Regions from separate parts of the Streptomyces sp. NBC_00158 genome, predicted to be linked through region 1. Evidence: riboswitches for the same ligand, from Rfam matches in the RefSeq annotation. Region 1 holds a riboswitch; each other region holds the start of a gene.
What was found. Region 1 has a riboswitch for cyclic di-AMP ahead of OG553_RS04195 (LysM peptidoglycan-binding domain-containing M23 family metallopeptidase). Riboswitches for the same ligand answer to the same signal wherever they lie in the genome.
Positions count from the first base shown of each region.

Region 2: another riboswitch for cyclic di-AMP. It lies ahead of OG553_RS07410 (M23 family metallopeptidase); the one in region 1 lies ahead of OG553_RS04195 (LysM peptidoglycan-binding domain-containing M23 family metallopeptidase).
Region 3: another riboswitch for cyclic di-AMP. It lies ahead of OG553_RS20420 (transglycosylase family protein); the one in region 1 lies ahead of OG553_RS04195 (LysM peptidoglycan-binding domain-containing M23 family metallopeptidase).

Region 1 covers NZ_CP108161.1:923,845-933,520, reverse strand. Annotated here, with positions in the region: gene shc (squalene--hopene cyclase) at 1-1,619, shown strand, start outside; gene OG553_RS04215 (1-hydroxy-2-methyl-2-butenyl 4-diphosphate reductase) at 1,619-2,266, shown strand; gene hpnH (adenosyl-hopene transferase HpnH) at 2,273-3,304, shown strand; gene OG553_RS04205 (aspartate aminotransferase family protein) at 3,301-4,704, shown strand; gene OG553_RS04200 (tyrosine-protein phosphatase) at 4,774-5,595, opposite strand; cyclic di-AMP (ydaO/yuaA leader) riboswitch at 5,874-6,076, shown strand; gene OG553_RS04195 (LysM peptidoglycan-binding domain-containing M23 family metallopeptidase) at 6,081-7,112, shown strand; gene OG553_RS04190 (SGNH/GDSL hydrolase family protein) at 7,276-8,061, shown strand; gene OG553_RS04185 (MBL fold metallo-hydrolase) at 8,195-9,397, shown strand; gene OG553_RS04180 (guanylate kinase) at 9,549-9,676, opposite strand, start outside.
Region 2 covers NZ_CP108161.1:1,659,903-1,669,578, reverse strand. Annotated here, with positions in the region: gene OG553_RS07425 (DNA topoisomerase (ATP-hydrolyzing) subunit A) at 1-2,114, opposite strand, end outside; gene OG553_RS07420 (M16 family metallopeptidase) at 2,342-3,694, shown strand; gene OG553_RS07415 (M16 family metallopeptidase) at 3,715-5,082, shown strand; cyclic di-AMP (ydaO/yuaA leader) riboswitch at 5,300-5,459, shown strand; gene OG553_RS07410 (M23 family metallopeptidase) at 5,472-6,275, shown strand; gene OG553_RS07405 (GntR family transcriptional regulator) at 6,457-7,122, shown strand; gene OG553_RS07400 (HPr family phosphocarrier protein) at 7,346-7,627, opposite strand; gene OG553_RS07395 (GNAT family N-acetyltransferase) at 7,838-9,676, shown strand, end outside.
Region 3 covers NZ_CP108161.1:4,411,947-4,421,622, reverse strand. Annotated here, with positions in the region: gene OG553_RS20455 (NAD(P)/FAD-dependent oxidoreductase) at 1-321, opposite strand, end outside; gene OG553_RS20450 (hypothetical protein) at 898-1,185, shown strand; gene OG553_RS20445 (RNA polymerase subunit sigma-70) at 1,192-1,461, opposite strand; gene OG553_RS20440 (exopolyphosphatase) at 1,561-2,529, opposite strand; gene OG553_RS20435 (DUF501 domain-containing protein) at 2,526-3,080, opposite strand; gene OG553_RS20430 (septum formation initiator family protein) at 3,132-3,620, opposite strand; gene eno (phosphopyruvate hydratase) at 3,710-4,996, opposite strand; gene OG553_RS20420 (transglycosylase family protein) at 5,313-6,056, opposite strand; cyclic di-AMP (ydaO/yuaA leader) riboswitch at 6,059-6,231, opposite strand; gene OG553_RS20415 (transglycosylase family protein) at 6,507-7,562, opposite strand; gene OG553_RS20410 (cytochrome P450) at 7,702-8,928, opposite strand; gene OG553_RS20405 (globin domain-containing protein) at 9,126-9,676, shown strand, end outside.

The DNA.
Region 1 (9,676 bases):
ACGCCCCGCACATGGCCCGCGCCTCGGCCTGGATCCGGGCCCACGGCGGGATCGCCGCCGCCCGGGTCTTCACCCGGATCTGGCTGGCCCTGTTCGGCTGGTGGAGCTGGGACCGCCTGCCGGAGCTGCCGCCCGAGCTGGTGTTCCTGCCGCCCTGGGTGCCGCTGAACATCTACGACTTCGGCTGCTGGGCCCGCCAGACGATCGTCCCGCTCACCGTGGTCTCCGGGCTGCGGCCGGTCCGCCCGGCCCCCTTCGCGCTCGACGAGCTGCACACCGACGCCCGTGACCCCAGCCCCGTCAAACCCCTTGCCCCGCTGGCCAGTTGGGACGGCGCCTTCCAGCGGATGGACAAGGCCCTGCACCTCTACCGGCGCGTCGCCCCGCGCCGGCTGCGGAAGGCGGCCATGGCCGCCGCCGGCCGCTGGATCATCGAACGCCAGGAGAGCGACGGCTGCTGGGGCGGGATCCAGCCCCCCGCCGTCTACTCCGTGATCGCCCTCCACCTGCTCGGCTACGACCTGGAGCACCCGGTGATGCGGGCCGGGCTGGAGTCCCTCGACCGCTTCGCCGTCTGGCGCGAGGACGGCGCCCGGATGGTCGAGGCCTGCCAGTCCCCGGTCTGGGACACCTGCCTCGCGGCCATCGCCCTGGCCGACGCCGGCCTGCCGCCCGACCACCCGGCCCTGGTCAAGGCCGCCGACTGGATGCTCGGCGAGGAGATCCGCCGCCCCGGGGACTGGGCCGTGCGCCGGCCCGGACTCGCCCCCGGCGGCTGGGCGTTCGAGTTCCACAACGACAACTACCCCGACATCGACGACACCGCCGAGGTGGTCCTGGCGCTGCGCAGGATCCGCCACCCCGAGCCGGCCAGGGTGGAGGCCGCCGTCGCCCGCGGGGTGTCCTGGAACCTCGGGATGCAGTCGAAGAACGGCGCCTGGGGCGCCTTCGACGCCGACAACACCAGCCCCTTCCCCAACCGCCTCCCCTTCTGCGACTTCGGCGAGGTCATCGACCCGCCCTCGGCGGACGTCACCGCCCACGTGGTGGAGATGCTCGCCGCCGAGGGCCGGGCCGCCGACCCGCGCACCCGCCGCGGCATCGCCTGGCTGCTGGCCGAACAGGAGCCGGAGGGGGCCTGGTTCGGCCGCTGGGGCACCAACTACGTGTACGGGACGGGCTCGGTGGTGCCCGCCCTCACCGCCGCCGGGATCGCACCTTCGCACCCCGCCGTCCGGCGGGCCGTGCGCTGGCTGGAGTCCGTCCAGAACGAGGACGGCGGCTGGGGCGAGGACCAGCGCTCCTACCAGGACCGCTCCTGGGCCGGGAAGGGCGCTTCCACCGCCTCGCAGACCGCCTGGGCCCTGATGGCCCTGCTGTCGGCGGGGGAGCGGGACGGCCGGGCCGTCGAACGGGGCCTCGCCTACCTCGTGGAGACCCAGCTGCCCGACGGGACCTGGGAGGAGCCTTACTTCACCGGGACCGGCTTCCCCTGGGACTTCTCCATCAACTACCACCTCTACCGGCAGGTGTTCCCGCTCACCGCCCTCGGCCGCTACCTCCACGGAGAACCGTTCGGCCCGGAGCGGCGCAACGCCCCGCCCGCGGGGGAGTCCTGATGCCCGCCGGGCCCGCCGGGGCCGACCCCCCGCCGCCGCTGCTGGTCGCCTGCGCCCTGCGCATCGAGGAGGCGGCCCTGCGCAGCGCGGGCCGCGCGGCCGGAGGGGGCGGCACGGTCCTGCGCACCGGCATGGGGCCGCGCGCCGCCGACCGGTCCGTGGCCCGCGCCCTGGAACGGCCCGGGATGCACCGGGCGGCCGTCCTCGCGACCGGGTTCTGCGCCGGCCTGGTGCCCGGCATGCACCCCGGGGACCTGGTCGTCGCCGAGGAGACCCGGGACCCCCGAGGGGCCGTCGCCTGCACCGGCACCGCCCTGCTCGCCGAGGCACTGGCCCGCGCCGCACCCGGCCGGACCGTGCACACCGGCGCACTGACCGGATCCGACCACGTCGTCCGCGGCCAGGAGCGCGCGCAGCTGCGCGCCACCGGCGCCGTCGCGGTCGACATGGAGTCCGCGGCCACCCTGTGGACCGCCGCGGCACCGGGACGCCCCGTTGCGGCCGTCCGGGTGGTCGTGGACGCTCCGGAGCACGAGCTCGTCCGTATCGGCACGGTTCGAGGTGGAATATCTGCCTTCCGTGTACTACGTGCCGTACTGCCCGCGTTTTACGAATGGCACCGTTCGTTGCTGCTTCCCAGGAGGTGAATCCAGATGGCCATGCCCCTGCGACAGTCCATCAGGGTCGGGACCTATCTTCTCGAACAGAAGCTCCGCAAGCGCGAGAAGTTCCCGCTGATCGTCGAGCTGGAACCGCTCTACGCCTGCAACCTCGCCTGCGAGGGCTGCGGGAAGATCCAGCACCCGGCCGGAGTGCTCAAGCAGCGCATGCCCGTCGCCCAGGCGGTCGGCGCCGTCCTGGAATCCGGCGCGCCCATGGTCTCCATCGCGGGCGGCGAACCGCTGATGCACCCGCAGATCCACGAGATCGTGCGCCAGCTCGTGGCCCGGCGGAAATACGTCTTCCTCTGCACCAACGCACTGCTGCTCCGGAAGAAGATCGAGAAGTTCACGCCCTCCCCCTACTTCGCCTTCGCCGTCCACATCGACGGACTGCGCGAACGCCACGACGAATCCGTGGCCAAGGAAGGCGTATTCGACGAGGCCGTCGCCGCGATCAAGGAGGCGAAGCGCCGCGGATTCCGGGTGACCACCAACTCGACCTTCTTCAACACCGACACCCCGCAGACGATCATCGAGGTACTGAACTTCCTCAACGACGACCTCCAGGTCGACGAAATGATGATCTCTCCCGCCTATGCCTACGAAAAGGCGCCCGACCAGGAACACTTCCTCGGCGTCGAACAGACCCGGGAACTCTTCAAGAAGGCCTTCGCCGGCGGCAACCGCCGCCGCTGGCGCCTCAACCACTCCCCGCTCTTCCTCGACTTCCTCGAAGGAAAGGCCGATTTCCCCTGCACGGCCTGGGCCATCCCCAATTACTCGCTCTTCGGCTGGCAGCGCCCCTGCTACCTGATGAGCGACGGCTACGTGCCCACGTACCGGGAACTCATCGAGGACACCGACTGGAGCAAGTACGGCCGGGGCAAGGACCCGCGCTGCGCCAACTGCATGGCGCACTGCGGCTACGAGCCCACCGCCGTCCTCGCCACCATGGGCTCCCTCAAGGAGACCCTGCGCGCCGCCCGGGAGACCGTGGCGAGCAACCGGGACGCGTCGGCATGACCGCCGGACAGGGGGCGCGGCGGGGCTTCGACCTCGCCGCGCTGCTCGCCGAGCGCGGCGGGGAGCGCTACGAACTGCACGCCCGCCACCTCAACCACCAGCTGCCCCGCATGCTGCACACCATCGGCTTCGACAAGGTATACGAGCGCGCCGAGGGTGCCCACTTCTGGGACTCCGAGGGCAACGACTACCTCGACATGCTGGCCGGGTTCGGGGTGATGGGCCTCGGCCGGCACCACCCGGTCGTCCGCCGGGCCCTGCACGACGTCCTGGACGCCCAGCTCGCCGACCTGACCCGCTTCGACTGCCAGCCGCTGCCCGGACTGCTGGCCGAGAAGCTGCTGTCCTACAGCCCGCACCTCGACCGCGTCTTCTTCGGCAACAGCGGAACCGAGGCGGTGGAGACCGCCCTGAAATTCGCCCGGTACGCCACCGGGCGGCCCAGGATCCTCTACTGCGACCACGCCTTCCACGGGCTGACAACCGGCTCCCTGTCGGTCAACGGTGAAGGCGGCTTCCGCGACGGGTTCGCCCCGCTGCTCCCCGACACGAAGATCGCCCTCGGGGACCTCGCGGCCCTGGAACGCGAACTCGCGCGCGGGGACGTGGCCGCCTTCGTGGTCGAGCCGGTCCAGGGCAAGGGGGTGCACGCCGCCCCGCCCGGGTTCCTGCGGGCCGCGCAGGAGCTGCTGCACCGGCACAAGGCCCTCCTGATCGCCGACGAGGTGCAGACCGGCCTCGGACGGACCGGGGACTTCTACGCGTACCAGCACGAGCCGGGCGTGGAACCGGACCTGGTGTGCGTGGCCAAGGCCCTCTCCGGCGGGTACGTGCCCGTCGGCGCGACCCTGGGCAAGGACTGGATCTTCCAGAAGGTCTACTCGTCCATGGACCGGGTGCTGGTGCACTCCGCCAGTTTCGGTTCCAACGCCCAGGCGATGGCGGCCGGGCTGGCGGTCCTGTCCGTCATGGAGGACGAGCGGGTGGTGGCCAACGCCCGGGCGACGGGCGACCTGCTGCGCGGGCGCCTGGCGGCGCTCGTGGACCGGTACGAGCTGCTGCACGAGGTGCGCGGACGCGGACTGATGATCGGCATCGAGTTCGGCAGGCCCACCTCCCTGGGGCTGCGCAGCCGGTGGGCGATGCTCCAGGCGGCCCGCAAGGGCCTGTTCGCCCAGATGGTCGTGGTGCCTCTGCTGCGCCGGCACCGGATCCTCACGCAGGTCTCCGGGGACCACCTGGAGGTCATCAAGCTGATCCCGCCGCTGATCGTCGACGAGGCGGACGTGGAGCGGTTCCTCGGGGCCTTCCAGGAGGTCATGGACGAGGCGCACGGCGGGGGCGGGCTGATGTGGGACTTCGGCCGGACCCTGGTCAAACAGGCGGTCGGCAACCGCTGAGGCGCGGGCGCGACGGCGCCGGAGGGGCCCTGGCGGGTCCCCTCCGGCCGTCCGGGCAGCCCTCGCGGGTCAGCCCTCCAGGAGCCGGTCCCGCAGCCGCTCCAGCGACTCGGGCGCGAGCGCGAGACCCTCCGAGAGGTAGGGCTCCACCCCGCCCCACTGCTCGTCGATGACGGCGAAGGCCGCGAACAGGTACTCCGCCCGGGCGTCGAACAGCGGAGCCAGCAGCTCCATCACCTCGGGGGAGCGGGACTCGGGCTCGTCGCTGCCCCGGCGCACCCGGTAGCGGTTGTGCGGGGCGTTGGACTCCAGGTAGTCCGCCACGATCGCCTCGCGCTCCACGCCCAGCGCGAGCAGGGTCACCGCGACCGACAGCCCGGCCCGGTCCTTGCCGGCGGCGCAGTGCATCAGCGCCGGCACGCTGTCCCGCGCGAGGGCGTGCACGACGCGGCCGTGTTCGGCGGTGCGGGTGCGGATGATCGTCCGGTACGAGTCCGTCATGCGGGCGGCGGCCCGGCCCTCGCCGAGGAGGCCGCGGAGCTGCTCCAGCCGGCCGTCGCGGACCATCTTCCAGAACTCGCGGCCGTCGGCCGGGTCCGTCAGCGGGATGTTCACGTTGCGCACGCCCGGCAGTTCGACGTCCGGGCCCTCCAGGGCCTGGTCCGCTCCGTTGCGGAAGTCGAAGACGGTGTGCAGCCCCAGCGAGCCGAGGAACTCTGCATCGGTTTCGGTGGCATGCGCCAGATGTCCGCTTCGAAACAGTCGTCCCGGCCTGACCCTCCGTCCGTCCGTGGTCGGCAGGCCGCCCACGTCGCGGAAGTTGCGCACTCCGGTCAGCTCCGCGCCGGGCTCGGGCCGGGCCGGAAGGGGCTGGGGTATCTGCTGGGTCACGTGTACTCCTCCGCGTGGGTCCGTGGTGTCCGAATTGGTCTGGTTGGGAACAACTTGCCATATGTGGAGGCGAGATCGGGCCGGGCCCCGTGAGCCAGATCATACGGTGACCGTGCGTGCCTGATCGCGGAATCCGAATTGCCTTGTGGGGGCGGTTGTTGATGGTGCGGAATGGACGCAGGGTGACCGGAATTCCGTTGATCCCCCATATCTGCGAATCCGTCAGGGAATTCGCGGCTTGTTGCCCGGTGCCCCGCTCGATTACCTTCGCGATCGATCCGGGTGGACCGCCTAATCCTGCCGCCGCCCGGGAACCGCACCCGACCATCGCGCGCGGCAGGAGCGGGGGAACCAGGTAGGCCGCTGTTCCGGATCTTCTCCGGCGCAGCTAGGGGTGAAGCCGAAACCGTGCCCAGCACGTACGGCCGGACATCTCCAGTCCGAACCCGACAGCTCACCTCGCAGGCGCCGGAGAGGAATTCGCCATGCCCGGAAAGGGTAAGCATCGCCGTCCGAAGTCCCGTTCGATATCCCGCGGCTTCGCCGTCGCCGGGACCGGCGGAGCGGCCCTCGCGCTCCCCCTGATGGGGGCCGCCGGCGCCAACGCCGCCCCGGCCGCCCCCCAGGCCGCGTCCGTCCCCGCGCAGGGCGCGCAGGCCCCGGGGGCCCTCCGCGCCGCGGCCCCGGCCGCCGGGTCCGCCGCCGCGGCCCCCGCCGCCGCGCCGACCTCCTACACCGTCGTGCCGGGCGACTACCTCTCCAAGATCGCCGCCGAGCGCCACATCGAGGGCGGCTGGGAGCAGCTGTACGCCGACAACCACGAGGCCGTCGGCGAGGACCCGTCCCTCATCCACCCCGGCCTGAAGCTGACCCTCGTCGGCGGCCGGGACGCCGCCCCCGCCCCGAAGGCCCCTGCGGCCCCGGCCGAGGGATCCTCCAGCGGTACTCCGTCCGGCTCCGAGGACCTGGGCGACAAGGCCCGGGCACCCAAGGGCACGGGCAAGACCACCGCCGGCAAGCCCTCCCGCACCTCCGGCGGCGCGGCCGCCCAGGGCTCCGGCGCCGCCGCCAAGAGCGAGAAGGCCGCCGCGCCAGCCGCGCCCGCCACCGCCGCCGGTTTCACCTCCCCCGTCGCCGGCGGCGTCTCCACCCAGTACCGCGTGAGCGGCGCCATGTGGTCCTCCGGCTACCACACCGGCGTCGACTTCATCGCGAGCACCGGCACCACCGTCCGGGCCGTCGGCGCGGGCACCGTGGTTTCCGCAGGCTGGGGCGGCGCGTACGGCAACCAGGTCGTCATCAAGCACGCCGACGGCAAGTACTCCCAGTACGGCCACCTCTCCTCGCTCTCCGTCTCCGCGGGCCAGAGCGTCACCGGCGGACAGACCATCGGCCTCTCCGGCGCGACCGGCAACGTGACCGGCCCGCACCTCCACTTCGAGATCCGCACGGGCCCGTCCTACGGCTCCGACATCGACCCGCTCGGCTACCTCCGCTCCAAGGGCGTGAGCATCTGACGGCACCCGCCGTCGGCACGAGAACACGCGTGGGGCCGGGACCCGAGGGGGGTCCCGGCCCCACGTGTACTTATTCCTTATCCCCCGCGTGGTATAGATCACGGTCCGTCAACCCCTCATTACGTTGGCGTAGGTTGGTTGCCAAGGTGAAGGATGTCTTCCTGTGGCAGCGACGAAGACGACACTGAAGACCATCGGCTCGTACGCGGCGATCGGGGACAGCTTCACCGAAGGCGTGGGGGACCCGGGACCCGGGGATTCCTATCTTGGCTGGGCGGACCGGCTCGCCGTGCTCCTGGCCGATCAGCGCGACGAGCACGACTTCCGGTACGCGAATCTGGCCGTGCGGGGCAAAGTACTCGACCAGATCGTGGCCGACCAGATCCCGAGAGCCAAGGAACTCGCACCCGACCTCGTCACCTTCTGCGCGGGCGGAAACGACATCATCCGCCCCGGCAGCGACCCGGACGACGTCGCGGAGCGGTTCGAGGCGGCCCTCGCCGACCTCAAGGCCTCCGTGGGCCTCGTGATGATCACGACCGGCTTCGACACGCGGGGCGTACCGGTCCTCAAGCACCTGCGCGGCAAGATCGCGACGTACAACGTGCACGTCCGCGCCATCGCCGACCGCTACGACTGCCCCGTCCTCGACCTCTGGTCCCTCAAGACCGTCCAGGACCGCCGGGCCTGGGACGGCGACCGCCTCCACCTCTCGCCCGAGGGCCACACCCGCGTCGCCCTGCGCGCCGCACAGGTCCTCGGTTACGAGGTGCCGGCCGACCCGGACCAGCCCTGGCCGCCCGTCCCGCCGCGCGGCTCGGTGGACGTGACCCGCGACAACATCCAGTGGGCGCGCGAGCACCTCGTGCCGTGGATCGGCCGCCGGCTGCGCGGCGAGTCCTCCGGCGACCACGTCGAGGCCAAGCGCCCGGACCTGCTGCCGCTGTAGCGGCCCCGGGCGGGGGAGGGGAAGCCCCGGGTGGCGCTCACGACACCGCGCGGCGGAATCCTCCGGGGCCGGTGTGCGTTGGGATGGTCGTAGACGTACGACCGTCCCATCCTGCACCTTCCCAGGAGGCGCCTTGACCGGCTCCCTTCCCCTGCGTCCCCGGCTGCGCGCCCTGCGGCCCGAAGCCTTCGGCGCGGACCCGTCCGGCGCACGGCTGGAGCGGATCCTGCGCTCGCCGAACTTCGCCGACGGCGTCTTCCGGAACCCGGTCGGGGCCCGGACCAGACCTTCCGGATCGATGGCGGAGTTCGCCAAGATCTACTTCCACAAGGAGCAGCGGGCCCGGCGCAGCCCGGCCGCCTCCGTCCCCGTACACCCGACCACCCTCGCCGACCTGGCCAAGCCGCCGGCGAGCGGACTGCGCCTGACCTGGATGGGCCACTCCAGCGTGCTCGCGGAGATCGACGGCCGCCGCGTCCTCTTCGACCCCGTCTGGGGCGACCGCTGCTCCCCGTTCCCCTTCGCCGGACCCAAGCGGCTCCACCCCGTCCCGGTCCCGCTGGCCTCGCTGGGCGCCGTCGACGTCGTCGTGATCTCCCACGACCACTACGACCACCTCGACCTCCCCACGATCAAGGCGCTGGCCGGCACGGACACGGTCTTCGCCGTCCCCCTCGGCGTCGGCGCGCACCTGGAGCGCTGGGGCGTCTCCCCGGACCGGCTGCGCGAACTCGACTGGAACGAGGCCACCGAGGTCGCCGGACTCACCCTCACCGCAACCCCCGCCCGGCACTTCTGCGGCCGGGGCCTGCGCAACCAGCAGTTCACGCTGTGGGCCTCCTGGGTGGTCAGCGGCGGCGGGCACCGGATCTTCCACAGCGGCGACACCGGCTACTTCCCGGGCTTCAAGGAGATCGGCGCCGAGCACGGCCCGTTCGACGCCACGATGATCCAGATCGGCGCGTACTCGGAGTACTGGCCCGACATCCACATGACCCCCGAGGAGGGCCTGCGGGCCCACCTCGACCTCCAGGGCGGGGCTCCGGCGGGGACGCTGCTCCCGATCCACTGGGGCACCTTCAACCTGGCCTTCCACGCCTGGGCCGAACCCGCCGACTGGACGCTCGACGCCGCCGGGGACGCGGGCCAGCGCATCGCCGCCCCGCGCCCCGGCGAGCCCTTCGAGCCCGCCGGCAAGCTGCCCGTCGACCCCTGGTGGCGCCCGGTCTCCACCCCCATCGCCCGCCCCTGGCGCGACCCGAAGCCGGCGGACCCGGCGGGCCCGGCGCCGAGCGGGCCCCGGGCGGGTGACCTGGACCTCGCGGGAGAGCGCTGACCCCGCAGGAGCGCGAGCGGGCCGTCCTGTCGTCGTGCGTACGCGGATCCCGCGTACGACGACAGGACGGCCCGGCGCTCGGCCGCCACCCCCGCCGACCGGAAGCAGCGGCTGCGGGGCGGCCCCGGCGCGCAGGGCCGGCCCGCAGGGGTCAGTAGTAGCGCAGCAGCGTCGGCTCGGCGTGGCGTGCGTACGCCCCCAGCGCCAGGCCCTGGTGAGCGAGCCGGGCCTTCTCCGCCCGGCGGATCGCCAGCAGGGTGCCCAGCGCCTCCTCGAAGT
Region 2 (9,676 bases), 740 kb from region 1:
TCGGAGAGCTTGATGCCCGCCATGCCGCCCGCCGGGCGGCCCTGCGGACGCACCTGGCCGGCCGGGTAGCGCAGCAGCTGGGCGTCGTCGGTGATGAAGACCAGGTCCTCCTCGCCCGTCCGCAGCTCGACCGCGCCGACGATCCGGTCGCCCTCCTTGAGGGTGATGACCTCCAGCTCGTCCTTGTTCGCCGGGTAGTCGGGCACGACCCGCTTGACCACGCCCTGCTCGGTGCCCAGGGCCAGGCCCTGCGAGGACTCGTCGAGGGAGAGCAGGCAGACCACCGTCTCGTCGGCCTCCAGCCCGGAGAGGAACTCCGAGACCGGGGCGCCGCCCGCCAGGTTCGGCGCGGCGGCCGTGTCCGGCAGCTGCGGCAGGTCGATCACCGCGAGGCGCAGCAGGCGGCCGTACGAGGTCACCGCGCCGACGTCGGCCCGGGCGGTCGCCGCGACCTGCGAGACGATCACGTCGTGCCTGGCGCGGCCGCCGCCCTCCTCGACGGGGAGCGGGCCGGCGTTGGCCGTACGGGCCAGCAGGCCGGTGGAGGAGAGCAGCACCCGGCACGGGTCGTCGGCGACCTCCAGCGGGACGGCCGCGACCGAGGTGCCGGCCGACTCCAGCAGCACCGTGCGCCGCTCGGTGCCGAACTTCTTCGCCACCGCCGCCAGTTCCGCGGAGACCAGCTTGCGCAGCGCCGAGTCCGACTCCAGGATCCCGGTCAGCTCGTCGATCTCGCCGGTCAGCCGGTCGCGCTCGGCCTCCAGCTCGATCCGGTCGAAGCGGGTGAGGCGGCGCAGCGGGGTGTCCAGGATGTACTGGGTCTGGACCTCGCTCAGCGAGAAGCGCTCCATCAGGCGCTCCTTGGCCTGCGCGGAGTTGTCGCTGTCGCGGATGATCCGGATGACCTCGTCGATGTCGAGCAGGGCCACGAGCAGGCCCTCGACCAGGTGCAGCCGGTCGCGGCGCTTGCCCCGGCGGAACTCGCTGCGGCGGCGCACGACCTCGAAGCGGTGGTCGAGGTAGACCTCCAGCAGCTCCTTGAGGCCCATCGTCAGCGGCTGCCCGTCGACCAGCGCGACGTTGTTGATGCCGAAGGACTCCTCCATCGGCGTCAGCTTGTACAGCTGCTCCAGGACGGCCTCGGGGTGGAAGCCGTTCTTGATCTCGATGACCAGGCGCAGGCCGTGCGAGCGGTCGGTGAGGTCCTTGACGTCGGCGATGCCCTGGAGCTTCTTCGAGCCGACCAGGTCCTTGATCTTCGCGATGACCTTCTCGGGACCCACCGTGAAGGGCAGTTCGGTGACGACCAGGCCCTTGCGGCGCGCCGTCACGTCCTCCACGGACACGGTCGCGCGGATCTTGAAGGTGCCGCGGCCGCTCTCGTAGGCGTCCTTGATCCCGGACAGGCCGACGATCCGGCCGCCGGTCGGCAGGTCGGGGCCCGGTACGAAGCGCATCAGCGCCTCCAGGTCCGCCTCCGGGTACCGGATCAGGTGCCGGGCGGCCGCGATGACCTCGCCCAGGTTGTGCGGGGCCATGTTGGTGGCCATGCCTACGGCGATGCCGGAGGCGCCGTTGACGAGGAGGTTCGGGTAGGCCGCCGGCAGGGCGACGGGCTCGCGCTCCTGGCCGTCGTAGTTGGCGGTGAAGTCGACGGTGTCCTCGTCGATCGACTCCGTCATCAGCGACGTGGCGTCGGCCATCTTGCACTCGGTGTAGCGCATCGCGGCCGGCGGGTCGTCGTTGCCGAGGGAGCCGAAGTTGCCGTGGCCGTCGACCAGCGGGAGCCGCATCGAGAAGGGCTGGGCCATGCGCACGAGGGCGTCGTAGATCGACTGGTCGCCGTGCGGGTGGAGCTTGCCCATGACCTCGCCGACGACGCGGGCGCACTTGACGTACCCCCGGTCGGGCCGCAGGCCCATCTCGTTCATCTGGTAGACGATGCGCCGGTGCACCGGCTTCATGCCGTCGCGTGCGTCGGGCAGGGCGCGGGAGTAGATCACCGAGTACGCGTACTCGAGGAAGGAGCCCTGCATTTCGTCGACGACGTCGATGTCGAGGATCTTCTCCTCGAAATCCTCCGGCGGCGGGGTCTTCGTGCTGCGGCGGGCCATCGCTGCGCGGCTCCTTAACCAAGGTTCGGGGTGTACTGGGTGGATCTGGCGTGGTTGACGCGGACCATTGTGGCCCGAGGCACCGACAACGCCGACTCCGACCCCGGGGGTCCCCCGTACGGAGTCGGCGGGAGTGACCCGGGAACTTATCCGGCCGTCGGTGCGCTTGCATACAGTGGCAGGTCTGACAGAAATCTCTGCATCGCGATCGAAGGGACCACATGCCCATGGGTCACACGGCCACAGCTCAGGCCGGCTCCGGCGGCCTGACAGCGACCGAGCACCGGCTGGCCAACGGCCTGCGCGTGGTGCTGTCCGAGGACCACCTCACTCCGGTCGCCGCCGTCTGCCTCTGGTACGACGTCGGCTCGCGCCACGAAGTCAAGGGGCGGACCGGTCTGGCTCACCTCTTCGAGCACCTGATGTTCCAGGGTTCGGCGAGCGTACCGGGCAACGGGCACTTCGAGCTCGTCCAGGGCGCCGGCGGCTCGCTGAACGGCACCACCAGCTTCGAGCGCACCAACTACTTCGAGACGATGCCGGCCCACCAGCTGGAGCTCGCCCTGTGGCTGGAGGCGGACCGCATGGGCTCGCTGCTGGCCGCCCTGGACGACGAGTCCATGGAGAACCAGCGCGACGTCGTCAAGAACGAGCGCCGCCAGCGGTACGACAACGTCCCGTACGGCACCGCGTTCGAGAAGCTGACCGCCCTCGCCTACCCGGAGGGCCACCCGTACCACCACACCCCGATCGGCTCGATGGCCGACCTGGACGCCGCCTCCCTGGAGGACGCGCGCAACTTCTTCCGTACGTACTACGCGCCCAACAACGCCGTCCTGTCGGTCGTGGGCGACATCGACCCGGAGCGCACCCTCGCCTGGGTCGAGAAGTACTTCGGCACCATCCCGGCGCACGACGGCAAGCAGCCGCCGCGCGACGGCTCGCTCCCCGAGGTCATGGGCGGGCAGCTGCGCGAGGAGATCGTCGAGGAGGTCCCGGCGCGCGCGCTGATGGCCGCCTACCGCCTGCCGCACGACGGCACCCGCGAGTGCGACGCCGCCGACGTGGCGCTGACCGTGCTGGGCGGCGGCGAGTCCTCCCGCCTGCACAACCGCCTGGTACGCCGTGACCAGACGGCCGTGGCGGCCGGGTTCGGCATGCTGCGCCTGGCCGGTGCGCCCTCGCTGGGCTGGCTGGACGTCAAGACCTCCAGCGGCGTGGAGGTGCCCGCCATCGAGGCGGCCGTCGACGAGGAGCTCGCGCGGTTCGCCGCCGAGGGCCCGACGACCGAGGAGATGGAGCGCGCGCAGGCGCAGCTGGAGCGCGAGTGGCTGGACCGGCTGAGCACGGTGGCCGGCCGCGCGGACGAACTGTGCCGCTTCGCGGTGCTGTTCGGCGACCCCCAGCTCGCCCTGACCGCCGTCCAGCGGGTGCTGGACGTCACCGCCGAGGAGGTGCAGGCCGTGGCCGCGGCCCGGCTGCGCCCCGACAACCGCGCGGTACTGGTCTACGAGCCGCTGGCCGGCGCCGAGGCCCACGAGACCGAGCAGCACGACGAGAACGAGGGGGCGGAGCAGTGAGCGACACCGCAGCCGTCACGATGACCTTCCACCCGCGGCCGCAGGCCGGCGAGGCGAAGCCGTGGGCCTTCCCGGCCCCGGAGCGCTCCACGCTCCCCAACGGCCTGACCCTGCTGCGCTGCCACCGCCCCGGCCAGCAGGTGGTGGCGGTCGAGGTCAACCTCGCCGCGCCGCTGGACGCCGAGCCCGAGGGTCTCGACGGGGTGGCCACCATCATGGCCCGCGCCCTGTCGGAGGGCACCGACAAGCACTCCGCCGAGGAGTTCGCCGCCGAGCTGGAGCGCTGCGGCGCCACCCTCGACGCGCACGCCGACCACCCGGGTCTGCGGGTCTCCCTGGAGGTTCCGGCCTCCCGGCTGCCCAAGGCGCTCGCCCTGCTCGCCGAGGCCCTGAGCGCGCCCGCCTTCGCCGACGGCGAGGTCGACCGCCTGGTGCGCAACCGGCTCGACGAGATCCCGCACGAGCTGGCCAATCCGCAGCGCCGCGCCGCCAAGGAGCTCTCCAAGGAGCTGTTCCCGGCCACGCTGCGCATGTCCCGCCCGCGCCAGGGCACCGAGGAGACGGTCGCGCGGATCGACTCCGGGGCCGTACGCGCCTTCTACGAGGCCCACGTACGCCCCTCCACCGCCACCGCGGTGGTCGTCGGCGACCTGACCGGCATCGACCTGGACGCCCTGTTGGCGGACACCCTGGGCGCCTGGACCGGCGACACCGCCGCGGCCCGCCCCGTCCAGCCGGTGACGGCCGACGACACGGGCCGCGTGGTCATCGTGGACCGGCCGGGCGCCGTCCAGACGCAGCTGCTGATCGGCCGGATCGGGCCGGACCGGCACGACATCGTCTGGGCCCCGCAGGTGCTCGGCACCTATTGCCTCGGCGGCACCCTCACGTCCCGCCTGGACAAGGTGCTGCGCGAGGAGAAGGGCTACACCTACGGCGTGCGCGCCTTCGGGCAGGTGCTGCGTTCGACCGCCGACGGCAAGGGCGCCTCGATGCTCGCCATCAGCGGCTCGGTGGACACCCCCAACACGGGTCCGGCGCTGGAGGACCTGTGGAAGGTGCTGCGCACCCTCGCCGAGGGCGGACTGACCGACGCCGAGCGGGACGTGGCGGTGCAGAACCTGGTGGGCGTGGCCCCGCTGAAGTTCGAGACGGCCGCCTCCGTCGCCGGCACCCTGGCCGACCAGGTCGAGCAGGAGCTGCCGGACGACTACCAGGCGCGGCTGTACGCGCGGCTCGCCGAAACCGGTACGGCGGAGGCCACTTCGGCGGTCGTGAACGCCTTCCCGGTGGACCGTCTGGTCACCATCCTCGTGGGTGACGCGGCGCAGATCGAGGAGCCCGTCCTGGCCCTCGGCATCGGTGAGGTCACCGTCGTCTCCAACTGAGCGGCGCGAGGCCCGAGACGGGCCGGTGTCCGGCCCGTTTCCAGGGGGCTCCGGTGGAACGCCCACCGGAGCCCCCTTTGTCCGTTTAGTGGTGTGGTTGCAGGTATGCGGTGTGGCGTACGCAACAAAACCGCTCGTCTGTTTGGCGATTGACTGATGATCCGCCTAGCGTCGGCCGTGCTGTTCGTCAGTTTGTAACCGCCGCACCCGCGGCACCGGACAGCGATCGCCGAGTCCCCGTCAGGCGCGAGCCTGGGGAGCCGGGGACCCACATGCGTCCCTGGGGTGAATCGGACCCCCTCGCAAGAGGAGGCCCGTAGGAGACCTTCCTGCTCCGAACCCGTCAGCTAACCCGGTAGGCGAGAGGGAAGGAAAGGATCACCCCCTTCATGGCGTTTGGCAGTCGTGCCGCCGGTTCTGGTAAGCACCGTGGTTCCAGCCGTCTGAGCCGCAAGACCGCCGGCTTCGCCGGCGTCGCCGCCCTCGCCACCACGGGCGTGGTCGGCACCCTGGCCGCTCCGGCCTTCGCGGCGGACAACAGCAGCGCTCCGTCCATGGAGGACACCGGTCAGAACGCGATCGTCGTCGCCGACGGTCTGCAGGACGACATCGAGGTCCAGGCCGCGACGCAGCAGAGCGCCGCCGAGGCCGTGGCCGCGCAGGCCCAGGCCGAGGCCGAGGCGAAGACGCGGGCAGCCGAGGCCAAGCGCGCCGCCGAGGCCAAGGAGAAGGCCGAGCGCGAGGCCGCCGAGAAGGCCGCCAAGGAAGAGGCCCGCAAGCGCCTCAACACCTTCGTCTCCCCGATCGACGGTTCGTACGTCAGCACCCAGTACGGCGCGGGCGGCGGCATGTGGTCCTCCGGCAGCCACACGGGCATCGACTTCCACGCCGACTCCGGCACCTCCGTCCACGCCGTGGGCGCGGGCACCGTCGTCGAGGCCGGCTGGGGCGGCGCCTACGGCAACAACGTCGTGATCCGCCACAACGACGGCACGTACACCCAGTACGGGCACCTGGACTCGCTGAGCGTCTCCGCCGGCGAAACGGTCACCCCGGGCCAGCAGATCGGCCTGTCGGGCTCCACCGGCAACTCCAGCGGCCCGCACCTGCACTTCGAGGCCCGCACCGGCGCCACGTACGGCACGGACATCAACCCGCTGGCCTACCTGCGCAGCCACGGCGTGGGCATCTGACCCGCAGGCACACAGCACGCTTCACCGAAGAAGGCCCCGGCTCACAGAGCCGGGGCCTTCTCCGTATTTCCGCCCCTGTTTCCGGCCTTGTTCGCCGACCCGCTCGGAAATCCGTCGCCTGTTGCCATAGAGTCGCGGAACGGCCACGATAAACCGAACCGAAACCAGCGGAGGTCCGGCCTTGCGTATTCCGGCGCACGCGGTGTGCACAGCGATCCGCGACGATATCGTCTCCGGATTCTTCGGGCCGGGCGGCCGGCTGACCGAGGAGGTGCTGGCCCGCCGCTACGGGGTCTCGCGCGTGCCGGTCCGCGAGGCGCTGCGGACCCTGGAGTCCGAGGGCTTCGTCACCACGCGGCGGCACGCGGGCGCCTGCGTTGCCGAGCCGACCGAGCAGGAGGCCGCCGACCTCCTGGAGCTGCGGACGCTGCTGGAGCCGCTCGCCGCCTCCCGGGCCGCCCGCCGGCGTACCGACGGCCACCTGAAGGTGCTGCGCGGGCTGGTCAGGCTGGGCCGGGAACGGGCCGGGCGGGCCCAGGGGGAGGACCTGCGCGCCCTGGGGAGCTGGTTCCACGAGACGCTGGCCCAGGCCTCGGCCAGCCCGGGGCTGATCGCCCTGCTGACCCAGACCCGGCACAAGATCGCCTGGATGTACGCGGTCGAGGCCCCCGCGCAGCCCGCGGAGTGCTGGGCCGAGCGCGCCGCGATCGTGGACGCCGTCGCGCGCGGGGACGCGGAGCGGGCCAGGGCGCTGACCGCGCTGCACGCGCAGCGGTCGGCCGGGGCGCACCGGCCGCGGGTGAGGAATCCGCAACCTGCCGTAAACACGGCGAGCGCTCCGAATTAACAATTCCCGTATACAACGGAGGGATATCCCGGAACCGTCCGTCCCGGACGCCGGTGGAATTCCCGTCCGTTTTGCGCGACCGCGGCCCGGTCCCCTCACGCCGAATCCGAATTCCAGGATTTCCCGACCGGGTGCACCGACCGGATCCCCGAAGGGGAAAAGCGGAAGCCGCAGCCCCCGGGGTGGTGGGGACTGCGGCTTCCGGTCTACCGGACCCGAAGGGTCAGACGGTCTCGGGGAGCTCCTCGAGGCCCTCGGCGACCAGCTTCGCGAGGCGGTCGAGCGCGGCGTCCGCACCCTCGGCGTCGGAAGCCAGGACGATCTCCTCGCCGCCCTGGGCGCCCAGGCCCAGGACCGCCAGCATCGACGCGGCGTTGACGGGGTCGCCGCCGGCCTTCGCGATGGTCACCGGGACTCCGGAGGCGGTCGTCGCCCGGACGAAGATCGAGGCGGGACGAGCGTGCAGGCCCTCGGCCCAGCCGACGTTGACGCGGCGCTCTGCCATGGTGATGCCCTTCAGGTTCTACGGGTTGTCTAGACCAGTCTCTCACGCCGTCCGGAATGCTCGGACCGACCTTCGGCCCCTGTCCACTGCCGTTCGACCCTCCCCAGCTTGCACCGGTTCGCCCCGGTGCGCCGTCTTCGCCGCGCACGCGCCGGGCGGGCCGCCCACCGCACTCGCACACCTGGCCGGACCGCCCCTTAAGGTGGCCCCATGACCACCGCGTCGGACCCCTCGTACCCGGCCCACTGGGAAGCGGACGTCGTGCTGCGCGACGGCGGCACCGCCCGGATCCGCCCCATCACCACCGAGGACGCGGGCCGCCTGGTCAGCTTCTACGAACAGGTCTCGGACGAGTCGAAGTACTACCGCTTCTTCGCGCCCTACCCCCGTCTCTCGGACCGCGACGTCCGCCGCTTCACGCACCACGACTACGTCGACCGGGTCGGCCTCGCCGCGACCATCGGCGGTGAGTTCATCGGAACGGTCCGCTTCGACCGCATCGGCCCCGACGGACGCCCCGCCTCCGCCCCCGCCGACGAGGCCGAGGTCGCCTTCCTGGTCCAGGACGCCCACCAGGGCCGCGGGGTCGCCTCCGCCCTCCTGGAACACATCGGCGCGGTGGCCCGGGAACGCGGGATCCGCAGGTTCGCGGCCGAGGTGCTGCCCGCCAACACCAAGATGATCAAGGTGTTCACGGACGTCGGCTACCAGCAGAAGCGCAGCTTCGAGGACGGTTCCGTCCACCTCACCCTCGACCTCGAACCCACCGCCGAGTCCCTCGCCGTCCAGCGCGCCCGCGAGCAGCGCGCCGAGGCCCGCTCCGTCCAGCGCCTCCTCGCCCCCGGCTCCGTCGCGGTGATCGGCGCCAGCCGCTCCGGCGCGGGCGTGGGCGCCACCGCCCTGCGCAACCTGCGCGACGGCGGCTTCCGCGGCCACCTCTACGCCGTCAACGAGGCCCGCGCCCCCGGCATGGAGGGCGACCTCCTCGAAGGCGTACGGGCCTACCGCGGCCTCGCCGACATCGGCGCCCCCGTCGACCTCGCCGTGATCGCCGTCCCCGCCGACCGGGTGCCCGACGCCGTGGCCGCCTGCGGCGAGCACGGGGTGCAGGGGCTCGTGGTCCTGTCCGCCGGATACGGCGAGAGCGGCCCCGCCGGGCTCGCCCGCCAGCGCGAACTGGTGCGGCAGGTCCGCTCGTACGGGATGCGGCTCATCGGGCCCAACGCCTTCGGGGTGATCAACACCGCCCCGGAGGTGGAGCTGAACGCCTGCCTCGCCCCGGCCCCCGCCTCCGTCCGCGGCCCGATCGGCCTGTTCACCCAGTCCGGGGCCATCGGCATCGCCCTGCTGTCCGCCCTGCTGCGGCGCGGCGAGGGGCTGTCGTCCTTCGTCTCGGCCGGGAACCGGGCCGACGTCTCCGGCAACGACATCCTCCAGTACTGGTACGAGGACGAGGCCACCGAAGTCGCCCTGATGTACCTGGAAACCCTCGGCAACCCGCGCAAGTTCACCCGCCTCGCCCGCCGCACCGCCGCCGCCAAGCCCGTCGTCGTCGCCCTCGGCGGCCGCCACACCCCCGCCGGACACGTCGTCCCCGGCACCCGGCTCCCCGAGGCCACCGTCTCCGAGCTGCTCCGCCAGGCCGGCGTCATCCGCGTCGACACCGTCACCGAGCTGGTCGACGTCGGCCTGCTGCTGGCCGGGCAGCCGCTGCCGGCCGGGCCCAGGGTGGCCATCCTCGGCAACTCCGAGTCCCTCGGCGTCCTCACCTACGACGCCTGCCTGACCGAGGGACTGCGGCCACTGCCCCCGCTCGACCTGACGACCGCCGCCGGCCCCGCCGACTTCCGGGCCGCCCTGCGCGCCGCGCTCGCCTCCGACGACTGCGACGCCGTCGTCGTCACCGCCATCCCGTCCGTGAGCGACCGCCGGCTCGCCGACGACCTCGCGCAGGCGCTGCGGGAGGCCGTCGCCGAGGTCCCCGGCAAGCCCGTCGCCGTGGTCCACGTGGAACTCGGCGACCTCGTCGAAGCCCTGGCCGCCGCGGCC
Region 3 (9,676 bases), 3.5 Mb from region 1:
GTCGAAGGGCAGCTCGTACGCCTCGCCGACCAGCGGCGTGACGACGGCGACCTTGCGGTCCTGGTCGATGGTGGTGACCCGGCCGGTGAGAACCTCAGCCTTGGGCAGCACGCGTCGCAGCGGGACGACAACGTGCCGAGGCGAGATGTTGCCTGCGGCCACTTCGGGGAGGAAGGGCTGGTAGGTCATGTACGACCGCGGGTCGACGACCGTGACGGTCGCCTCGGCGTAGCGCATCTTCTTCATGATGCGCTTGGCCGCGTACAGGCCTACGTACCCACCTCCTACTACGAGGATCCTGGGACGCTCCGTGGTGCTCATGGAACGAGTATCCAGCACCCCAAGGGGTGACGCTCGTGAGCCCCTTCACAAGGTGACACAAGGCCTCTGCTACACTGCGCGGCCCGCGTGACCCAGATCATGACGCGCAACGGGAACCAACGTATAACGGGAGTCGTTGTTCACCCGGTCTGAACTGGCCTCCAAGGCCTCAACCGGACTGGACCACTGGGGTTCGTCCATACCTCTGATACGAAACCCGTCGCGGCCTCGCATCGCACAAACAGGTGCCGAAACGGCCCTGCGACCCCCAAGAAGGCCCCGAAGGGCCTCCTTGTTGACCCAACAGACCCCTTTTCCTTGTGAAGAACTTCACGAACCTCGTTCCCGGAGGGGCGATTTCGGCCGCTCCAGAGGCCCTTCACCACCCCCGCACTGCCGCCGCACCGGCCCCCCTCCCCCCGCCCACCAGCCACCCATCGGGCGGAACACGATGTTCAGCGGTCCGACTCCGGCCGGACGCCCGCACGACGCCCGCTGCACGCCCGGACGGGATCCGGTCGAGGCGGGATCGCCGAAGCGGACCGCTGGGACCCGGCCCGCTCGTACGCTGGTTCCATGATCGAAAAGGACACCCTGGAAGCGCGCCTCACGGAGCTGCGCGCCCTCATGGCCGAGCACATCGGCGCCGCCCTCGCCCACCTCGACGGCATCCAGGACCCGCTGGAGCGCGAGCGCGCGGCACGCCTGCTCTCCGACGACCTCCTCCCCCACGCCGTGCGCTCCGCGCGGCAGGCCCGGACCGCCGCGGTACTCGAACTGCGCCACGGGCGCACCCTCAGGGAGGTGGGAGAACTGCTGGGGCTGTCCATACCGAGGGTGGACCAGCTGGCCAAGGGCAAGTAGCCGGAGTCACTTCTTCGCGCTGCGGCTGACGCCGGAGGCGATCTGGGAGACGCGCGGCACGGAGATGCCGAGGGCCGCGGCCACCTCGGCCAGGGACCGGGTGGCCCGCAGCTCGATGACGGCGGCCTGCCTGGCCGCCCGGAGCTCCGCCTGGAAACCGGGGACGGCGTCCAGGACCGCCGCCAGCGCCCGGGCCCGTTCCACGGGGTCCGGGACGGCCGCGAGGTCCGCGATCACGGCGCGGAGCGCGTCGGCGGGGGCGGAGTTGTCGATCATGGATTCGAGGCTACCCGGAGGGGCCCCGCCCGGACCCGGGAACGGGCGGGAACGACGAGGGCCCCCGCCGGGCGGGGGCCCTCGTGGTGCCGTGCCGGGTCAGGCGACGGACCAGGCGATGCCGTCCAGGATGTCGTGCTCGGAGACCACGACCTCGGTGGCGCCGACGCGCTCCATGATCGCGAGCAGCACCAGGGCCCCCGCGCCGATCACGTCGACCCGCCCCGGGTGCATCACGGGGATGGCGGCGCGCTCGGCGTGGGTGGCGGTCAGCATGCGCTCGCTGATCCCGCGCACCTGCTCGTAGGAGATCCGGGAGTGGTGGATCGCCGACGAGTCGTACTCGTCCAGCCCGAGCGCGATCGCGGCGACCGTGGTCACCGAGCCCGCGAGGCCCACCAGGGTGCGGGCCTGCGCCAGCGGCACCGTCTCGGCGGCCAGGTCCAGGGCCGCCTCGATGTCGGCCCGCATGGCGGCGATCTGCGCCGCGGTCGGCGGGTCGGTGACCTCGCCGTCCACCAGCAGGTGGCGCTCGGTCATCCGGACGCAGCCCACGTCGACCGAGCGGGCCGCGCGCACGTGGTCCTCGCCGACGACGAACTCGGTCGAGCCGCCGCCGATGTCCACCACCAGGAACGGGCGCTCCATGGGGGTCCCCCCGGACGGAGTCTGGAGGAGCTCGTGGGCGACGAGCTCCTTGGTGGCGCCCGTGAAGGAGAACTCCGCCTCCTGGTCGCCGGAGATCACCTCGGGCTCGACGCCGAGGGCGTCCAGCACGCCCCGGACGAACTCGTCCCGGTTCTCCGCGTCACGGGAGGCCGAGGTGGCCACGAACCGCACCCGCTCGGCACCGAACTCCTTGATCACCCCGGCGTACTCGCGGCAGGCCGCGAAGGTGCGCTCCAGCGCCTCCGGGGCCAGCCGGCCGGTCTTGTCCACGCCCTGGCCGAGCCGGACGACGATCATCCGCCGGTCGAGCTCGACGAGCTCGCCGGTGGCCGGGTCGCAGTCGGCGACCAGGAGGCGGATGGAGTTGGTACCGCAGTCGATGCCCGCGACCCGGGTCACGCGGTTCCCTCCCCGCTCTCCTCTTCCTTCTTCTCCCCGCACGGGGTGACGCAGGCGCCCTTGGCCCACCACTCCGGCAGCATGGCCAGCGCCTCGTCGCCGAACGGGTTCACCCCGGGGCCGGCGGCCAGCGAGTGGCCCACCAGCACGTGCAGGCACTTGACCCGGTCCGGCATGCCGCCCGCGCTCGGGAAGCCCTGGAGCACCTCGATGGCGTCGCGGCGCTGGATGTAGTCCTCGTGCGCCTTCTGGTACGCGGCGGCGAGCTCCGGGTCCTCGGCGAGCCGGGCCTGCATCTCCTTCATCACGCCGTTGGCCTCCAGCGTGCCGATCGCGGAGGCCGCGCGCGGGCACGTCAGGTAGTACAGCGTCGGGAAGGGCGTGCCGTCGGGCAGCCGGGGTGCGGTCTCGACGACGTCCGGCTGACCGCAGGGGCAGCGGTGCGCGATGGCGCGCAGCCCGCGCGGGGGGCGGCCGAGCTGCTGCTCGAACGCCTCGATGTCCGCGTCGGTCGGCTCGGTCCGGTCGGTCTGGGGCGGGGGCGTCTGCATGCCTGGAGGAAGTCTCTTCGTTCGGTCGTGCGTGATGGGTGGGTCAGTGGGTCATTCGCCGGGGCGGTCGGCCTTGTCAACGCCGTCCCAGACGTTGGAGTACCAGGGGCGGTCGGAACCGTCCTGGCCGCCGCGGCGGTGGTCCGGGGCCGCGGCCCCGGGGTCGGTCATGATGTAGCCGATCTCCCCCGGGCGCAGGAAGTGCAGGTGCTTGCGCGCCTGCTGCTCCGCGTAGGCGGGGTCCTGCCAGCGGGCCTTCTCGTCGCGGAGCTGTTCGAGGCGCTTGCGCGCGGTGTCCGCGGCCCGCTGCTGGTCCGTGATCTCCGAGCGCTGGGAGACGTACTGGCGCATCGGATACGCGAGGGCGACGACCAGCGTACAGAGGACGAGGACCAGCAGTGCCGCGCGGCCGGTGAGCCGGCTGCGGCGGATGTGCCGGCGGGACTGCGAGCGGTAGACGTGGGCCGCGGTCCGTTCGCCGAGCTGCTTGAGCCGGGTCGCCGTCGAGAAGGTGGAGAACCGATCCCGGTTCCCGGCCATGGCCCCGCCTCCCCTGTGCGCGCACTACGCAATACGTCCCCGCACACGGTACGGGACCGAGTGCGGGGACGTACGGAGGCTGAGCGCGATTAGCCCTTGAAGCGCGGGAAGGCGCTGCGGCCGGCGTACACGGCCGCGTCGTCGAGGATCTCCTCGATGCGCAGCAGCTGGTTGTACTTGGCGACGCGGTCCGAGCGGGCCGGGGCGCCGGTCTTGATCTGACCGCAGTTCACGGCGACGGCGAGGTCGGCGATGGTGACGTCCTCGGTCTCACCGGAGCGGTGCGACATCATGCACTTGAAGCCGTTGCGCTGGGCCATCTCGACGGCGTCGAGGGTCTCGGTCAGGGAACCGATCTGGTTCACCTTCACGAGCAGGGCGTTCGCGGAGCCCTCCTCGATGCCGCGGGCGAGGCGCTCGGGGTTGGTGACGAAGAGGTCGTCGCCGACGATCTGGACCTTGGAGCCCAGGCGGTCGGTGATGGTCTTCCAGCCGGCCCAGTCGTCCTCGAAGAGCGGGTCCTCGATGGAGACGAGCGGGTACGCCTCGACGAGCTCGGCGTAGTAGTCCGTCATCTCGGCGGCCGAGCGGGACTGGCCCTCGAACTCGTACTTGCCGTCCTTGTAGAACTCGGACGCGGCGACGTCGAGCGCGAGCGCGATGTCCTTGCCCGGGGTGTAGCCGGCCTGCTTGATGGCCTCGATGATGAGGTCGAGCGCGGCGCGGTTGGACTCCAGGTTCGGGGCGAAGCCGCCCTCGTCGCCCAGGCCGGTGGAGAGGCCCTTGTTGTGCAGGACCTTCTTGAGGGTGTGGTAGACCTCGGCACCCCAGCGCAGCGCCTCGGAGAAGGACTCCGCGCCGATCGGGGCGATCATGAACTCCTGGATGTCCACGTTGGAGTCGGCGTGCGACCCACCGTTGAGGATGTTCATCATCGGAACGGGCAGCAGGTGCGCGTTCGGGCCGCCGAGGTAGCGGAACAGCGGCAGGTCCGAGGCCTCGGACGCGGCGTGCGCGACGGCGAGGGAGACGCCGAGGATGGCGTTGGCGCCGAGCGAGCCCTTGTTGTCGGTGGCGTCGAGGTCGAACATGGCCTGGTCGATCAGGCGCTGCTCGGTGGCGTCGTAGCCGACGAGCTCCGGCCCGATCTGCTCGATGACGGCGAGGACGGCCTTCTCCACGCCCTTGCCCATGTAACGGTTGGGGTCACCGTCACGGAGCTCGATGGCCTCGAAGGCACCGGTGGAGGCGCCGGACGGAACGGCAGCACGGCCGGTGCTGCCGTCGTCGAGGCCCACCTCGACCTCGACCGTGGGGTTGCCTCGGGAGTCCAGGATTTCCCGGGCTACGACGACGTCGATGGACGGCACGAGCATCTCCTTCTGGGATGTGACGCTGGGTGTGCGGTGGCGTGTGGGCCGTGGGACGGCCCTGCCGACTAGAGCCTAACCGGCTCCGGGGTGTGGGCTGCCCGACCGCCCGGGTCCTGGGACGAAAAAGGGGCCGAATACCCGCCTTCCGGGACATAGGGCCCCTGAATTCGCGTGCCTGACGAGAGAGGAGACGGCGGAGGTCGGCGCTCCGGTTCCGGAATGCGGGCACTGGAGGACGACACGCCGCCGCCCGGCGCGTGGGGGGATACGCGCCGGGCGGTGGGGATGCTGCGGGGTGCCGCGAGTGTTACGCGGACGTTCAGGCGAGCTTCAGCTTCTGGCCCGGGTAGATCAGGTCGGCGTCGGAGACGGTGTCCTTGTTGAGCTCGAAGAGCTTCTCCCAGCCGCCCTTGACCTTGTTGGCGTCGGCGATGGTGCCGAGGGTGTCGCCGTCCTTGACCGTGTAGGTGCCACCGGTCGCCGGGGTGCCGGTCGACGGCTTGGCCGGGGTCCAGTTGCCCGAGCCGTTGCCGGAGCCCTTGGTCTCGGTCGTCGAGGTGGACGGCTTCGCCGGGGCGGGCTTGGCCGGAGCGGGCTTCGCCGGGGCCGGCTTGGCCGGAGCGGGCTTGGCCGGGGCCGGCTTGGCCGGAGCGGGCTTCGACGGGGTGGTGGAACCGCCGCCGTTGTACGAGGAGTTGGACAGGCCGACGCCGCAGTGCGGCCAGGCGCCCTTGCCCTGGCCCTTGAGGACCTTCTCGGCGATGGCTATCTGCTGGCCCTTGGTGGCCTGGTTGGCCTGCGAGGCGTACGCCTTGCCGCCGTACGCGGCCCAGGTGGAGGCGGAGAACTGCAGACCGCCGTAGTAGCCGTTGCCGGTGTTGATGGACCAGTTGCCGCCGGACTCGCAGGCGGCGACCTTGTCCCACTCGGCCGCGGTGGCGGCGCTGGCGGTGCCGGCGGCCATCAGCGGGGCCGCGACGGCGACACCGGCGACACCGGCGAGCGTGACGATGCGGACGGCCTTGGAGCCGCGGCGGTGCTTGCCCTTGCCGGAAAGCAGCATGGAGTTCTCCTCACCGACGCCTTCGAGGTGAGCTGTCGGGTTCGGGCGGATGAGTTGCCCGGTCACGCGGCGCGGCGCGTGTCTTCACCCCTAGCCGGTACGCGGGCCGTCTCTCAACGGCCTTTCCCGGCGCCTACCTTGGTTCCCCCGCTCCTGCCTTCGGCGCTTGCGCGACGACTGTTCCCTCCGTCCGCCGGCAGGATTCGGCGATGCGGTCGAAGGAGCCCGCGGTGGCGAGCGATTCAGAAGGTAGACAGGTCTCTCCCCGATGTTCAACGTGTGATTTTGGGGAGAAACCGGCCTACTTGCCTCTCTCGGGAGCACGTTTGTGCAGGTGAGAGGCGGGTTTGCAACAGTTCCGGAACGAGACACGCCAGTTGTCCGGAAGAGATGCATGTCTCATTTGGCGATAACGGACATTCAACTCTTAATGGATGCCCGAACTGCCCTCTATTTCTTGGTTAGATCCAGGTTCTGTCCGGGCTTGATGAGGTCCGCGTCCCCACCGATGACCTGCTCGTTGGCCTTGTAGAGCTCGTCCCAACCGCCCTTGACGCCCTTGGCCTTCGCAATGTCCGAAAGGCTGTCGCCCGGCTTCACGGTGTAGACGGGCTCCCCGGCGGGCACTGACGCCGTGCCAGGTGCCGCCGGCACCTCGATGGCGGCCGGGCCGCGGTGCTTGCCCGAGCCGTCGGTCGCCCCGGCGGACGGGGTGGCCGTCGGGTCGCCCGGGGTGGCCGGGGCGGTGGGCGTGACGCCCGGGGTGGGGGTGGCGCCGGGGGTGGCCGGGGCCGTCGGGGTGACGCCCGGAGCGGTCGGGGTGCCCGGCGCCGTCGGCGTGGGCGTGCCCGGGGTGGGCGTGCCCGGGGTGGGCGTGGCCGTGCCGGGCGTCGTGGGCTGGACCGTGAAGTCCGGCGCGGGCATGACGGGCAGTCCGCTGGAGGGGCCCAGCGGGTAGTCCGGCAGCCCGCTCGGGTTGGACGGGGTGTTCGGCGCCGGGGTCGGGGCCCCGAAGTCCGTGGAGGGCTTGCCCTTGCCCGCGTTCGGCACCGAGCCGTCGGGGCGGCCCTTGGTCGGCGCGACGGGCCCGGGCTCCAGCTTGTCACCGGGGTCCACCTCGGGGGCGGGGCCCTGCTGGGTCAGTCCGGCCGAGGCGGAGCACAGCGGCCACGCCTGGGGGCCCTGGGAGGCCAGCACCCGCTCGGCGACCGCGATCTGCTGGGAGCGGCTGGCGAGGTCGGGGCGCTCCGCGTACGCGAGGCCGCCGGCGTTGCGCCACTGCTCCAGGGTGAACTGCAGGCCGCCGTAGGCGCCGCTGCCGGAGTTCGCGCTCCAGGTGCCGCCGCTCTCGCAGTCGGCGACCTTGTCCCACGTGGCGGTGTCGGCCGCGTTCGCACCTGTGGCGGCGAGCAGCGGCATGGCCAGCGCGGAGCCGGTGACTCCTGCGGTGACGACGATCGCGGGTACCTGGCGGGGGCGTCTGTGGCGGCCGTTCCCGGGAAGCATGAGACTGCACCTTTCGCATAACGGCGGGGTAACGGCAGAACCTAGCCGCCTTCGAACGGATGTCACAAGTTCGACGGGGGAGCGACTTCCGGACCGGCTTCCAGGCTGACTTCCGGTCAGTCGCGCTTCGCTCGCGGCCTCATTCGTTCGGGACTGTGAAGCGGACGGGGAGGGTGCGCAGGCCCCTCATGATGAGTCCGCCGCGCCAGCGCAGGTCAGTAGGGGGAATCGCAAGTTCCAGATCCGGCAGACGCTTCAGCAAAGTTCCGAGTGCCGTCTGCCCTTCGAGACGGGCGAGCGGGGCGCCGAGGCAGTAGTGGATCCCGTGGCCGTACCCGAGGTGCTGATTGTCACTCCGGGAGAGGTCCAGGGTGTCCGGCTCGGCGAACCGCTCCGGATCGCGGTCGGCCGCCGCGAGGACCACCAGTACGGGGTCCCCCGCCGCGACGTCCTGCCCGCCGAGGGCCAGCGGCCGGGTGGCGAACCGCCAGGTGGCGAGCTCCACGGGGCCGTCGTAGCGCAGCAGTTCCTCGACGCCGGTCTCCAGCAGCGCGCTCTCCCCGGCGGCGAGGGAGGCCTGGAGCCGCTCGCGCTGGTCCGGGTTCATGAAGAGGGAGTGGATGCCGTTGCCGATGAGGTTCACGGTCGTCTCGAAGCCGGCGAAGAGCAGGATGAAGGCCATCGCCGTGGCCTCGGCCTCCGTCAGATGGTCTCCGTGATCACTTGCCCGGATCAGATCTGAAATGAGGTCATTGCCCAGATCATCCCGCTTGCGGTGGATGAGTTCCCCGAGATAGGTGCGCATCTGCTTCACCGAGCGGGCGACCCCGCCGCGCGGCCCGCCGCCGTGCCGGATCATCATCCCGGCCCAGTCGCGGAAGTCGTCCTGGTCCTCGCGCGGTACGCCGAGCATCTCGCAGATGGCGTAGATGGGGAGCGGGAACGCGAACTCGTGGATGAGGTCCGCCTCCCCCTTGGCCGCGAACCGGTCGATCAGGTGGTCGGTCAGCTCCTGGACGCGCGGGGTGAACTCCGCCACGCGCCGAGGGGTGAACGCCTTCGACACCAGCCGCCGCAGCCGGGTGTGGTCCGGCGGGTCGATGTTCAGCAGGTGCGTCATCAGCTCCGCCTTGCGCTCCCCCGGGATCCCGGTCTTGCCCTTGGCGTGCGCCGGCTCCGCGTGGTGCGCCGGGTTCTTGGACAGCCGCTGGTCCGCGAGGGCCTGGCGGGCGTCGGCGTACCGGGTCACCAGCCACGCCTCGACCCCGCTGGGCAGCCGGGTGCGGTGCACCGGCGAGTTCTCGCGCAGCCAGGCGTAGGCCGGGTACGGGTCGGTCGCGAACTCCCAGTCGAAGAGCGTCGGCATCTCCGGGAGGGAAGGATCGGGCTGGGCGGCGGAGGTCTGATCGTGCACCCGTCGACCGTATCCCGGCTCGCCACCGGCCATCCCTTATGGCCGCTTCGTCGCGGCTGTCCGCAGATCGGACATCACTTGACGCCGGGTTCTGCGACATTCCTACTTTCGGTTCTGTGGATGTGAGGATCTTGAAAAGCAGTTTCGCGGTGGTGGAGAGAAGGGCCGAGCACGCGGTCAAGTACTTCTACTCCCACCTCTTCTGGCACAACCCCGGGCTCCGCGAACTCTTCCCGGCCTCCGCCGAGGACATGGAACGCCAGCGCGACCGGCTCTTCGCCGCGCTCACCCATGTCGTCGCCCACCTGGAGGCCGAGACCCTCGTCCCCTATCTACGCGACCTCGGACGCGACCACCGCAAGTTCCTCGTCGGCCCCGAGCACTACGCGGCCGTCGGCACCAGCCTGGTCGCCGCCCTCGCCCAGACCTCCGGCGACGCCTGGACCCCGGCCGTCGAGAAGGCCTGGTACGAGGCCTACCAGCTCATCGCCGACGCCATGACGGCCGGCGCCGCCGACAGCGACGAACCCCCCTGGTGGGAGGCCGAGGTGGTGCGCCACCTCCAGTACGGCGAGGACATCGGCGTACTGACCCTCGCACCGCGCACCCCGCTGACCTACCGGCCCGGCCAGTACGTCAGCGTGAGCAGCGCCCGCGTCCCCACCACCTGGCGCACCTACTCCCTCGGCAACGCCCCCCG